Regions from separate parts of the Paraclostridium tenue genome, predicted to be linked through region 2. Evidence: a T-box and tRNA genes for the amino acid it is inferred to sense, from the RefSeq annotation. Region 2 holds a T-box; the other holds one or more tRNA genes.
The links. The T-box of region 2 lies ahead of metG (methionine--tRNA ligase). A T-box ahead of a tRNA ligase gene usually reads a tRNA of that ligase, here a tRNA-Met.
Positions count from the first base shown of each region.

Region 1 (7,463 bases), on a different contig from region 2:
CGATTTTGTATCAACCTTATAAACTATAGTTGGCTTTATAGGTTTTCCAGTTTTAACACTAGTTAAATCATTTGAAAAGTTACTAGGTATTTCAATCATAGCATAATAAGTTCCATCTAAAACTCCTGCATTCCCTTGTTTAGAGTTTACAAACTTCCATCCAATTGATTTGTTCTTTTTAAGTTCTTTAATAACACCATTTCCTATGTTTATGTTTTTGCCATCTAATTTTGCACCTTTATCATTATTTACTATGGCAATTGGCACTGTGCTAGTATTCTCGTAAGGATTCCAACAAGCTTTTATATTTATCCAAGCATAAAGAGATGGTATAAAGCATAAACCCATTACTATTATTAGAGCTATTGGGTTTTTTATTAAGTTTTTTATATCTCTTTTGAAAACCTTAATTGCATTTTTCATAATTACCTCCATTTTTGCGACATTCGTTAGAAATCTAAGCATCAATGTATACATTATAACATTTTTTTACATATAATTTAATATTTAATATAATGTGTTTCAGTTCTGAATATTTAGTATTTTAAAATAAAAAGACAGGCTATTAATAACCTGTCTTTTTTATATTTTAATTTTATAATTATAATGTATAAATATCTGAAAATTCTACATTCATCATATTTACCTTACTTAAAAACTTAGGAGATTCACATGAATTTAAATCTTCTTCTTCAACTAAATAATCTGGTAAAGTAACTATAAATTCACTACCTTCTCCTAATACACTGTTTACATGTATACTTCCTCCATGCATTTCAACTAAAGACTTAACTAATGTAAGTCCTATTCCACTACCTTCTTTTTCCCTTTTTAGTTTATCTTTTACTTGTTCAAATCTTTTAAATATATTTTCTAAACTTTCTTTAGGTATACCTATCCCACTATCTTTAACACTTATTTTTATATTATCATTGCAATTTACAGTTACTTCTATTTTTCCACCTGGATTGTTAAATTTTATAGCATTAGATATTAAATTTAATATAATTCTTTCCATATTATCTTGATCAAAACTAATTATCTTTTCTTCTACATTTGTATCAAATATTATACTTAATTTATTAGACTCTACAAATTCAGAAACAGATAAACATATATTTTCAATACAACTTATAATGTCATTATTTTTAGGTGCATAAGCAAAGCAACCCGCATCTAACCTTGTAGTATCAATTAAGTTATTTACTAATTTTAATAAACGATTTGTATTTTGACCAACTATTTTTAAGTATTTTTTAAAATATTCAAAATTTTCATCATCTAATTTTTCCATTCTTAAATAAAGAACTTGAAGTGAGCTTGCTATCACATTTATAGGTGTTCTAAGTTCATGAGATAAATTAGCAAAAAAATCCATTCTTAATTTTTCTAACTCTAATTCTACCTTCTTATTTTGGGTAATATCACTTAGTATGCCTATTTTTTTCACTACATTACGATTTTTATCTAATAAAGGTACGAATTTAGCAAATATCCATTGTTCTTCTTTCCCTTTTCTTTTTATTTTAAATGTAAAGCTATAACTCTCTTTAAATTCATAGCTTTTAGGCCTTGTTTCAAATTCAATTTGATTTCCATTTTTACACCATTTTTCTATATCATTATATGATTCTCCTAATTGAGATCCAAATACTTTTTCAAAAGAAGGACTTATATATTGAATCTTTTCTTCATCAATTATAATAATAGCATCTTCTATGTTATTAGCAATTTCTAAAAATATTTTCTCATTTTTTTCTATATTTTTAAATAATTCAACTTTTTTAGTTATTTCTATAGACATACCTATTGTACCTAAAATTATATTATTATCTTCAGTAAATGGCCATTTAACAGTTTGAAAATATCCAATTTTATTAAAATTTGACTTTATAAAATCTTCATATGTATTCATTTTATTATTTTTAATAACATCGTTATCCTGAATAGTAAACTCTATTGCAAAGTCTTTAGACATTATATCATAATCAGTTTTTCCTATTACTTCATCATACATTTTATCAAAAAATTCCAAAAACTTATCATTCACATCTATATATACACCATGTCTATCTTTAATCCAAGTCATATATGGTGATTTTTTTAATAATAAAGGTAATTTAAGATACTTATTTCTAATTTTATTAAACATTATATGAAATTCATAATCTTTAACTCGATAAATATCTATGTTAAAATATGTATTTATCTTTTCTACATATATTTCTTTTGTATATTTTTTACTTTCATTTGCTTCTGCAAATATTTTTTCCCATTCTAGTTTCTCTTGTATTGGCATACAATTTAATATGTATTTATTGATTATATTTTCATCATAGCTTCCAAAAAAATTTTTATATGACTTATTAAAACCTTTAACAGCTATTCCTATATATCTACCTCTATTATCATTTATTACTTTCATATGCATATAGCCCATAGGGCTATTTTCTATCATTTCCCTATATATCTGATTCATTTTTGCCCCCTATACAAAAAATATCCATCATTATAATAATATATATTTTTTTATCAGGTTTCAAGTAAATGCTTTATTTTGCATAAAATTTCGTCAAAAATGCTTTATTTTTATATTGTCTTTTCTAGTTTATATTTATAATCATTTCCATTTTAACTCTACTAGGATTTTTTTAAAGATAAAAAATTTAATACTTCATAACATATTCTAAAAATTTTGTTTCTTTATTTATCTCTTCACTTAAAATTTTAAAGTTTTTGTTTTTATAAAAATTAAATGCATTTTCATTATCTTTATATACTGATAAACTCAAATTATCATAAATATTAATTACATGATCTATTAATTTACTTCCTATTCCCATTCCTTGATTATTGACATCAACAAATAATGCACCTATAAAATCATTATTTATAATAGATATAAATCCTTTTATACTACCATTATCTTCATATACAAAAGTATCTGATATAGGAATATAAATATTTTTAACATTGTTATAATTTTTTCTCCAGTAATTTTCATCTATAAAATTATGAGCTTTTATAGTACTTTTTAGCCAAATATCCATTATTATATTTATATCTTTGTTTTCTAACTTTCTTATCATTTAATGCTCTCCCCCAATTTAAATAATATTTAATATATTATAACATTTTTATTTTATTAAATAAAACCATATCTCTTAAGATATGGTTTTTATATTGATATTTTATTTTGCATATTTAAAAATTGCATCTCTTAAAGTCTGTGCTGCTTTTGTCCCTTTTTTATCATTGTAATATTTTTTAAATCTTTCATCATCTACATACATTTGAGCTAATCCTTTATGTGATTCATTAGAATATGTCGGCCATGAATAACATAACCACTCTTTATGCTTTTCATATACTTTTTTAGCAACATTACTTTCTAAATCTTGAGTTTTTATAAGTTCTTCTAAAGCTTCAAACATATCCTCTTCTATTTGTTGCATATTTGAAAATTCTTCTTCGCTTAAATTTAAAAACTTCTTATTTGATTTTTCAATAGTTTCTTTACCATACTTTTCTCTTATTTCTTTTCCGTATTTAGCTTCGTTTTCTTCTAATTTTTCTTTTTTAAATCCTTCAAACTTTTCTTTATTTGACATATCTATTTCTCCTTTATTATACGCTAATGTTTTTTCAACAGTTAATATAAGCTTATTAAGTTGATCACGCCTAGAGATAAGTTTTTTATAATGCTCTTTAAGTGCGTTATTTATATCAAAGTTTGGATTTGAAATTAATTCTCGTATATCTTCTAGTTTCATATCCATAGACTTATAAAATAGTATTTGTTGTAATAAGTCTACTTCTTTTTGGCCATATATACGATAACCTGATGAATTTATACGACATGGTTTTAGCAAATTAATCTCATCATAATATCTAAGAGTTCGTGCACTAACTCCTGCTATTTCTGATAATTTCTTTATTGTATACTCCATTTCAACTACCTCCTGACAATTTAATAATAAAGGATTACGTTAGGTAAAGGTCAATAGTAAATTTTCTATTATAAGTTTATAATTTTCTAATTATGATTTCAACTTGCTTAATTTTTTATATGTAACTAATAAAAGTTATAGGTCATATAATTAACTATCACTTAAAAGGGGGATAAGCATAATGGTATTAACAGGAGCTCATTACATTTACATTATCTTTATATTAATAATATTAGTTGCTATGATAATGAAAAAAGACACAATCGTACCTTGTATACTTGGTGTATTTTGTTTAGCTTTATTTTACACAAATAATTTAGCTAAATCAGTTGGAGCTATTTTTGATGGTTTAATAATATCTTTAGGTGAATTAGGTCCTATTATAGTGATAATTGCTATAATGGTGTCATTATCAAAATCCTTGGAAGATAATTATGCTATAGAGTATATGGTTAAACCATTTTTAAAAGTAATCAAAAATGAAACGACTGCATTTTTTACAGTTGGTATATCTATGACAATACTTTCTTGGTTTTTCTGGCCTAGCCCAGCAGTAGCTTTAGTTGGTGCAATATTTTTACCTATAGCTGTAAGATCTGGCCTTCCTAATATTGGTGTTGCCATAGCTCTTAATTTATTTGGTCATGGATTTGCGCTTTCAACTGATTTTATAATTCAAGGTGCACCTAGTATAACTGCTGGAGCTGCTGGTTTAAAAGTATCTGATGTAATAAATAATGGTATGATTTTATTTTGGGTTATGTCTATAGTTACCATAGGTGTAGCATTTTATATGCTAAAAAAAGATATAAAAAAAGGATTGTTTAAAAATGAAATAAATAAAAGTAAAGAAATAAACATAAAAACATTTAACATCAAAGCGAAAATAACTACATTTTTAGTATTAGCTTTATTTTCATTAGATATAATCGCTATGTTAATTTTCGATTTAAAAGGTTCAGATGCAACTGCACTGCTTGGAGGAACAGCTATATTTTTATTAATTATTATAAATATAATAAACCACGGTAAAAATAGTTTAGATAAAATATGCGAAAATATAACTGATGGCTTTTTATTTGGAATGAAAATATTTGCAGTGATTATTCCAATAGGTGCATTTTTCTATATGGGTGAAGTTGTTCCTTTAACAAACCTTTTAGGAGACGTACTTCCTAAAGCTTCACAAGGTTTGTTATCTGATATAGGTGTTGCTTTATCTCAAGCTATTCCATTAAATAAATATATTGTTTGTGGTATTGAAACTATAGTAGGTTGTATAACTGGTTTAGATGGATCTGGATTTTCAGGAATGGCTTTAGCTGGTTCTACTGCTTCAGTATTCGGTAGTGCTATAGATGTTAATGTTGGAACTTTAGCTGCTCTTGGTCAAATTGGAGCTATATGGACAGGTGGAGGTTGTTTGGTTCCATGGGCTGTTATTTCTGCATCAGCTATATGTGGTGTTGACCCTATAGAACTAGCAAAGAGAAATTTAATTCCTGTTGTAACTGGTTTAATTGTTACTACTATAGTTGCTATGTTTATTATATAAAAAAACTCTTATATCAAAAGATATAAGAGTTTTTTTATATTGGTTGCAAAGGCAGGACTCGAACCTGCGACCTTTGGGTTATGAGCCCAACGAGCTGCCAACTGCTCCACCCCGCGATGTTATGTTTCTTATTTATAAGGATAGCACACTGGTTATAGTATATCAACAATATTGAAAAATTTTCCTATTTTAAATTATAGTCATACTTGACAGTATAAAAAAAAAGCTTTATTATGTTAATAGTTAAATCTATTAAATATATTAACAACAAAAAAGGTGATGATTAATGAAAAAAAATATTAACTTAATTGGACAATTTAAAGCAGATTGGATTAGGTATAGCGACTACGAAATAAAAGAAAATGAAAAAGGAAAAAAATATATTTGCCCAACTGAATCTTCTTACTTTACCATGTATAATCCTTTTGATAATGCAAATGAATTAGTTTTTGACTTAATAAAATTAGGTGATTTAGCATTAGATAAATCTATAGAAAAAAGTACTATTGAAAATAAATTAATAGTATTTGCAAAAAAATATGGTTTATTAGGTTTAATAGCTTCTAGTGTTTACAATAGAAATATAATAGGTGAAGAAAAGGTACTTTTTGTAGAAAACAACTGTATAAAAAAAGAAGGTATTATGGACGTAGATAAATACCTTGATTTATTCTTACCATTTTGTGAAGAAGAAGAATTATATATTAGAAAAATAGGTAAACATTTAACAGTACATAAACTAGAAGATTCTCCTAAGTTTTATGGTAAAAGACCACTTATATTAGACCTTGTATTTTCAAGATTTTACTGTGAAGAAGTAGATTGGATTTTAGATTTTGCAAAAAATATTTCTACACATATTAACCAACTACTTATATACAAAAATGCCAATCTAACAGAAGCTGTTACTATTATGGCTGGTAAATTTAAAGCAGAAAAAATAGGATTAACTATAGGAGTATTAGATAAGCCAATTATTGAATGGGAGTTTGATTCACTTAAAACTACTATAGAAACTATATATGCTTTTGCAGTAACTAATGAAAATAATATATTAACTAGATGTGAATATTGTAAAAGTGCTTTTATAGCTAAAAGTGAAAGAGAAAAATATTGTACTCCTTCTTGTAGAAATTGTTCTAATGTTATTAAAAGTAGAAATAAGAAAAAAGCTTTAAAAAATAAAAAAGCTAATGATAATAAAGTAGGTGATGAAAAAATGAGTGATAAAGAAAAAAGAAAAAAAGAATTTATTATGGAATATAAAGAACGCCCTGTTACTGGTGGAGTTTATAAAATAACAAATACAATGAGTGGTAATTATTTATTAATGAACGATATAGATTTAAAAAGTACTAAAAATAGATTTGACTTTAGTGTTAAAACAGATATGAGTATGCACCCTAAAATGAGTAAAGATTGGAAAGAGTTTGGTTCAAATTCCTTTACATTTGAAGTTTTAGAAGAAATAGAAAAAAAAGATGCTCAAAGCAAAGAATCTTTTAAAGAGGATTTAAAAAAATTAGAAGAAATTTGGGCTGAAAAATTAGATTCAATTAAAAGATATTAATAAATATATAAAAAACTACCAATGTGTTATTTACCTTAACACATTGGTAGTTTTTTATTTAACATTTAATTATAATGCTTTTTCAATTACTTTACGACTTATATCTAATCCTAAATCACCAGTTTCTGATAAATTAGTCATACCATGACGCTCTAGTGAATCTACTACAGTATCTACATCATCTTTTGTAAGTCCATATTTAGATAAATGAGTTGGCATATCTAAAATTTCAAAGAATTCACGAGTTTTACTTATAGCTAAGTCAATTTTTTCGTCATCGCTACCTTCTTTTATGTCCCAAACACGTTCAGCATATTGAACTAGCTTAGCTCCTTTTTCTTTTCTTCTAACTTCCCAAAGTGCTGGAAGTATAGTAGCTAAAGTTTTA
Region 1 covers NZ_BAAACP010000005.1:1,136-8,598, reverse strand. The annotation lists gene ABFX13_RS05070 (YhgE/Pip family protein) at 1-423, opposite strand, end outside; gene ABFX13_RS05065 (sensor histidine kinase) at 602-2,479, opposite strand; gene ABFX13_RS05060 (N-acetyltransferase) at 2,667-3,089, opposite strand; gene ABFX13_RS05055 (MerR family transcriptional regulator) at 3,192-3,950, opposite strand; gene ABFX13_RS05050 (hypothetical protein) at 4,132-5,505, shown strand; tRNA gene ABFX13_RS05045 (tRNA-Met) at 5,546-5,621, opposite strand; gene ABFX13_RS05040 (GIY-YIG nuclease family protein) at 5,792-7,075, shown strand; gene ABFX13_RS05035 (iron-containing alcohol dehydrogenase) at 7,145-7,463, opposite strand, start outside.
Region 1: it encodes a tRNA-Met, which carries the amino acid that the T-box ahead of metG (methionine--tRNA ligase) is inferred to sense. The anticodon was not compared.

Region 2 (7,463 bases):
TTCTACATAAAGTGCTACCAAAGATTTTTCTTCTGTAACTTCAATTTTTGCAAATGCCTTTGGCAATACTCTATCTTTATATCTAAAGTTCATGTCTTTAGCTTCTAGAATTATATAATCTCTTTTATACTTCTTTTTAGTACTCAAAGCTATCCCCCCTATAAAATATAAGTCCCTCTAAACATTATATGTTTGGACATGCAAAAAAGTACCTTCTATTTAGAAGGTACTTTTTTATTAACACAGTTTGAAAGATTTGCAAACTCTTCTATTGTAAGAGTTTCTCCTCTTCTTTTTTCATCTATATTAGCTTCACTTAAAACTTCTCTTATTTCATCTTTATTTAAAAATCCTAATGTCCCTAATGCATTTAGTAAAGTTTTTCTTCTTTGCCCAAATGCAGCTTTAACAGTTTTAAAGAATATATCTTCATTATCTACATTGTATTTTCTTTCTTCTCTTACATGAAGTCCAATTACTGTAGAATCAACATTTGGTTGTGGTATAAACATATGTCTTGGAGCTTTTGCTACTGTTTCTGTATTACAGTAATATTGAACAGCTACTGATAATGCTCCATAATCTTTAGTTCCAGGATTTGCATTCATTCTATCAGCAACTTCCTTTTGAACCATAACAACTATATCTGTTACTGGTATATCTTCTTCTAAGAATTTCATAACTATAGGAGTTGTTATATAGTATGGAAGATTTGCTACTAACTTAACTGGTCCTCCACTTAACTTCTCTTTTACTAACTCTTCTACATTAACTTTTAATATATCTTGATTTACGACCTCTATATTATCAAATTCATCTAGAGTATCTTTAAGTATTGGTATTAATGTTTTATCAATTTCTATAGCTACAACCTTATCTGCAACTTTACCCATCTCACGAGTAAGTGTACCTATACCAGGACCTACCTCTATTATTTTATCTCCTTTTGAAAGTCTTGCTCCATCTAATATTCTATCTATTACATTGTCATCTATTAAAAAGTTTTGTCCTAATGATTTAGAAAACTTAAATCCATGCTTATCTACTACTTCTTTAGTTTTTCTATGTGACGAAAGTCTATCCATATTTTATCTCCTTTATTTATATTATTATAAAGTTTCTAAAGCTTTTTCAAACTCTTCTCTACTAACTCCATAATTATTTAATCTATTTAAAAATTGTTTTGCATTTCCGTAACCTATACCTAATATCATTCCTAACTTATCTCTTCTGTGAGATGCATCATCATTTCCTATAAGTCCATTTCTTATTAAATCTACTTGTCCGAATTCATCTCTTTTATCAGTACTTTCTGTTCTTACTTTCTCAAGTGCTTTTCTTATACTTTCTGGAGTAGCATTCTCTATACCTATATCTCCATTTTTCTTTGCTTCTTCTCTTGGTAAAAATGCATGTTTACATCCAGGAACTTCTGCAGCTATTTTTTTTCTTATTTTTTCACCTGCAAAGTCTGGATCTGTAAAGATTATAACTCCTCTTCTTTCTTGTGCTGATTTTATTCTTTCCATAACTCCCTTAGGAAATCCAAACCCACCTGTAGTTATAAGTTCAGCATCCACTGCTCTTTTTACAGCCGTTACATCATCTCTTCCTTCTACTACTATTATTTCCTTTATCATCTAATCACCTTTTTCGTTCATTTTACTTAATATCTTTATATTTTAAGCTTTATACTAAATTTTATCAAGGCTACAAATTCGGTTATAGCTAAAATAAATGTCTATTTCGCAAAATAGGGGCTTATCTCTATTTTGAGATAGCCCCATTATTTATGTTACTTTATATTGAAAAATCTCTTTGCATTTTCTTTTGTAGCTTTACAAACTTGTTCATAGGAAATTCCTTTTTCTTGAGCTATTTTATCAGCTACAAATTGAACTAAAGAAGGATCATTTCTTTTTCCTCTATGTGGCTCTGGAGCCATATATGGAGAATCAGTTTCTATAAGTAAATACTCAAGTGGTATTTCCTTAGCTACTTCTCTAGTTTTTTTATTATTTTTAAATGTTACTGTACCTGGTATAGATATATAACAACCCATTTTTACATACTCTTTAGCTAGTTCTACATTTCCACTATAGCAGTGAAGCACACATCCTATTTCAGGACTTTTAGTGTTTTTTATTATTTCAAATGTATCGCCATGAGCATCTCTATCATGAATTATTATAGGTAATTTTAGTTCATTAGCTAATTCTATTTGTCTTTTAAACCATTTTTTTTGAATTTCTCTAGGAGAGTTGTCATAGTAATAATCTAATCCTATTTCTCCTATAGCTTTTACTTTTTCATTTTCTAATGCAAGTTTTCTTAAAGTTTCTATATCCTCTTCAGTCATTTCACCTACATCGTGAGGATGAACTCCAACTGCTGCATATATAAAATCATATTTATTAGCTAAATCTACACTACTTTTAGAAGTTTCTATACAAGCTCCAGGATTTAGTACTAAGTCTACACCTTTAGCTTTTAGTGAATTAATTAATTCTTCTCTATCTTCATCAAATCTTTCATCATTTAAATGTGCATGTGAGTCAAATAACATTTCGTCATCTCCTTATCTAACTTCGCAACCGTCTTTAGCACCTTCTGTTAATGGTAATACTAAATCATCACCGTCATCACCTGCAGCTAATATCATACCTTGAGATTCAACACCTCTTAGTTTTACAGGTTTTAAGTTACATACAACTGTAACTTCTTTTCCTATTAAATCTTCTGGCTTATACCACTTAGCTATTCCAGATACTATTTGTCTTGTTTCTGGTCCTATCTTAACTTGTGATACTAATAGTCTATCTGCTTTAGGATGCTTTTCACATTTTACTATTTTACCTATTCTAAGCTCTATCTTATCTAAATCATCTATAGATATTTCAGGCTTATGCTCTAATGGAGCTTCTTGTTCTTCTTTCTTTTCAGCAAATAATTCTTGTAATTCTTCTACTTCTTTTTCTATATCTAATCTTGGGAATAATGCATTTCCTTTTTCAACTTTTGTATTTTCTTTTATTAATCCAAAAGTTTTAGTACTTTCCCAAGTCATTAAGTTTTCATCTGTTATACCTAATTGAGCATATATTTTCTTAGCAGTATCGTTCATCATTGGATTTATAAGAGTAGCTACTATTCTTATAGATTCACATAAGTTATATAAAACTGCATCTAACTCATCTTTCTTAGCTTCATCTTTAGCTAACGCCCAAGGCATAGTTTCATCTATATACTTGTTAGTTCTTCTTATTAACTTCCAAGCTGATTCTAATGCTTCATTAAATTGTAACTTATTCATTTCTATTTCAAAGTTCTCTACTGAAGTTTTAGCAGTTTCTTTTAAACTAGCATCAAATTCAGTACTTACTTTTGGCATTGGTATTATTCCATCATTGTATTTTTCAACCATGGAAACAGTTCTACTTACTAAGTTTCCTAAATCATTTGCTAAGTCTGAATTAAGTCTTGTTACAAAGTTTCTATGAGTATAGTTACCATCTTGACCGAATGCAAATTCTCTTAATAAGAAGTATTTAAGAGCATCAACTCCATATCTTTCTATCATTTGCTCTGGGTAAACTATATTTCCTTTTGATTTACTCATTTTATCATTATCAAATAATATCCATCCATGTCCATATACTTGTGTAGGCATTTCTTCACCTAAAGCCATAAGTATAGCTGGCCATATTATTGTATGGAATCTCATTATTTCTTTACCAACTATATGAACATTTGCTGGCCAGTATTTTTTAAACTCAGAATCATCTTCACTCATGTATCCTAATGCTGTTATATAGTTACATAAAGCATCTACCCAAACATATATAACGTGTTTCTCATCGAAAGGAACTTTTATTCCCCAGTCAAATGTAGTTCTAGTTACACATAAATCTTCTAATCCTTTATCTAAGAAGTTTGCAACCATTTCATTCTTTCTAGATACTGGGAAACAGAAGTTTGAATCAGCAAATAATTCTCTTAATTTATCTTCATATTTTGATAATTTAAAGAAGTATGCTTCCTCTTTAGCTATATAAGTATCTCTTCCACAGTCAGGACATTTATTTCCTTCTAATAATTGAGATTCTGTCCAGAAACTCTCACATGGAGTACAATATCTTCCTTCATAAGAACCTTTGTATATATCACCTTGTTCATATAACTTAGTAAATATTTTTTGTATTATAAATTCATGTCTTTCTTGAGTTGTTCTTATGAAATCATCATAAGATATATCCATAGTCTTCCATAGTTTTTGTATGTCAGCTATCATTCCATCAAGATACTCTATTTCTGTCATTCCTTTTTCTTTAGCAGTTTTTTGTATCTTTTCTCCGTGTTCGTCAGTTCCTGTTAAAAACTTTACATCATATCCACAGAAACGCTTAAATCTTGCTATAGCATCTGCTGCAACAGTTGTATAAGTATGTCCTATATGTAGGTTACCACTTGGGTAATATATAGGAGTTGTAACGTAAAAAGTAGGTTTTGTCATATATATTTCCTCCTCAAATTTATGTTTTCTCTATAAATAAAAAACTCGCCACCTATGTAATATCATAGGGGCGAGGTTATATTCGCGGTACCACCCTAATTATCTATAATTATTTTATAGATATCTTAGAAGACGTTAACGAGTCTAACCGTTCTATCTTAAAAATAGACTTAGTCTATTATTCGGATAAAATAGCTCCAAGACCATATTCAGTAATTCTTTTAACACTAGCTTTCACCTACCCTAGCTCTCTGTAGAAAAAATTGTTACTTACTCATCTTTTCATAGCTTAATTGTTTATATAATTTACATAAATATTATGTTTTATTCACCATTTTTGTGAATATTTTTATATTAACTTATTAAGCTTAATTTTATTAAATTTACTACATTATGTCAATCTTATTTTGCTATATTACTTGCTTTTATATAACTTTATAAAAGAATTATTTAATTTTTATATTCTTAAAATAATTTTAACTAAATAATATGTAACATATAAATACAGCAGCTACTACTCCCGCAATATGACTAATCATAGAACAAGTTAAAGTATGTCTAGTATTTTTAATTTTTAAACTTCCAAAGTATATTGCCATAGTATAAAATATGGTTTCTGAAGCACCTACTATAGTTGCCCCCATCTTTTCAATTATTGTACCCATTCCAACCCTAGTTGCAAGTTCATTATACATACCTAAAGCTCCACTTCCTGATAATGGCTTTATAACTATAAGACCTATTAACTCTTTAGGTATGCTAAGTAAATCAGTTATAGGTTTAAATATAAATTCCAACATATCTATACCTTTTCCACTTTTAAATATCCCTATTGCTAAAAATATTCCGATTATGTACGGTAATATACCCCAGGTAGCTTTTAAGCCATCAATTGCACCTTTGACAAAGCTATCATATATATCTACACCTTTTATTTTTCCATGAACTACTATAATTAAAATTATTACAGGTATTATTGAGTTAGAAAATATATTTAACATCATCTATACCTCCCTTTTTGAAACACTTTACAAGTTGTAATAGCAACTACTGTAGAAATAAGTGTTGCAAATAAAGTAGTAGGTATTATTTCACTTGGATTAGCAGCGCCTCCATCTAATCTTAGTTTTATCATAGTAAATGGAATAATCTGTATAGAAGAAATATTTATTACTAAAAACATAATCATATCGTTTGTAGCTGTGTCTTTTTTATTATTTAGTGTTTGCAATTCATTCATAGCTTTAAGTCCAAAAGCAGTTGCTCCATTTCCAGCACCTAACATATTTAAAACTATATTCATTACTATATATGACATAGCTTTATGCCCTTTAGGTACAGATGGAAATAATTTTTTTAAAATTGGATATAACATATCACCTATTTTATTTATCAATCCAGAATCTTTTGCTATATTCATAATCCCCATCCACAAAGCCATTATTCCAGCTAAGCTAACTGCAAATTCAATCCCTCTAGATGCTTCACTTAATATTACATCATTTAATTGACCTAAATTATTAGTGAATATGCTTCCAACTATCCCAATAAATATCATCCAAAACCATATCTTTGTTATATAAATCCCCCCTCTTATCAATTTTATGATATTAAGTTATGAGATTATACTTGAAACTTATTCTATATTATGATTAAGTATAATTATCTAATTTATTTATATTTTTAGGGTAATAAGGAGATATATAATGAAAAATTTAACACTTCTTACTGATTTATATCAACTCACTATGATTAATGGATATTTTGAGAATAATGTCCATAATGATATTGTTGTATTTGATATGTTCTTTAGGAAAAACGCTTGCAAAGGTGGGTATACTATAGTTTGTGGTATAGATCAACTTGTTGAATACATAAATAACCTTAATTTTTCAGATAGCGATTTAGACTATCTTAGGAGTTTAAACTTATTCTCAGAAAAATTTTTAAACTTCTTAAAAGACTTTAAATTTACGGGAGATATTTATGCAGTTCCTGAGGGTACTGTTATGTTTCCAAATGAACCTATAATAAGGATAAAAGCGCCTCTTTATCAAGCTCAACTTATTGAAACTGCGCTACTTACAATTATTAATTTTCAATCATTAATTGCTACTAAAGCTTCTAGAGTTTGTTTTGCAGCTAAAGATGATTCTGTGTTAGAATTTGGTCTAAGACGTGCTCAAGGTCCTGATGCTGGTATTTATGGTGCAAGAGCGGCTATAATTGGGGGATGTAGCGCTACTGCAAATGTACTTGCGGGGAAAATGTTTAATATACCTATAGTAGGAACTCACGCCCACAGTTGGGTACAAAAATTTGATTCGGAATTAGAAGCTTTTGAAGCTTATGCTAATATTTATCCAGATAAATGTCTTTTATTAGTAGATACTTATGATGTTTTAAATAGTGGTGTACCTAATGCTATAAAAGTGTTTAAAGATTTAAGAAAAAAAGGATTTGAACCAATGGGTATAAGACTCGATTCAGGAGATTTAGATTATTTATCTAAAGAATGTAAAAAACTATTAGATGCAGAAGGTTTTGATAATGTAAAAATAACAGCATCTAATGATTTAGATGAACATACTATTTCTGAATTAAAATCTTCAGGTTCTCCTATTAATTCCTGGGGAGTTGGAACAAAATTAATAACATCATCTGATTCACCTTCACTTGGAGGAGTTTATAAACTTGTTGCTTCATATAAAGACGGTAGTTTTGAACCTAAAATTAAAATTTCTGAAGATCCAGAAAAAATAACTAACCCAGGATATAAAAAAGTGGTTAGAATATATAATACACAAGGAAAAGCTGAAGCTGATTTAGTAATGCTTGAAAATGAAGTTATAGATACAACTGAGCCTCTTACTATATTCCATCCAGTATATACTTGGAAAAAGAAAATATTTAAAAACTATACAATTAGAGAATTATTACAACCTTTATT
Region 2 covers NZ_BAAACP010000014.1:9,577-17,039, reverse strand. The annotation lists gene ABFX13_RS11135 (hypothetical protein) at 1-147, opposite strand, end outside; gene rsmA (16S rRNA (adenine(1518)-N(6)/adenine(1519)-N(6))-dimethyltransferase RsmA) at 216-1,085, opposite strand; gene rnmV (ribonuclease M5) at 1,110-1,640, opposite strand; gene ABFX13_RS11120 (TatD family hydrolase) at 1,796-2,566, opposite strand; gene metG (methionine--tRNA ligase) at 2,579-4,513, opposite strand; T-box leader at 4,577-4,808, opposite strand; gene ABFX13_RS11110 (spore maturation protein) at 4,990-5,514, opposite strand; gene ABFX13_RS11105 (nucleoside recognition domain-containing protein) at 5,514-6,071, opposite strand; gene ABFX13_RS11100 (nicotinate phosphoribosyltransferase) at 6,220-7,463, shown strand, end outside.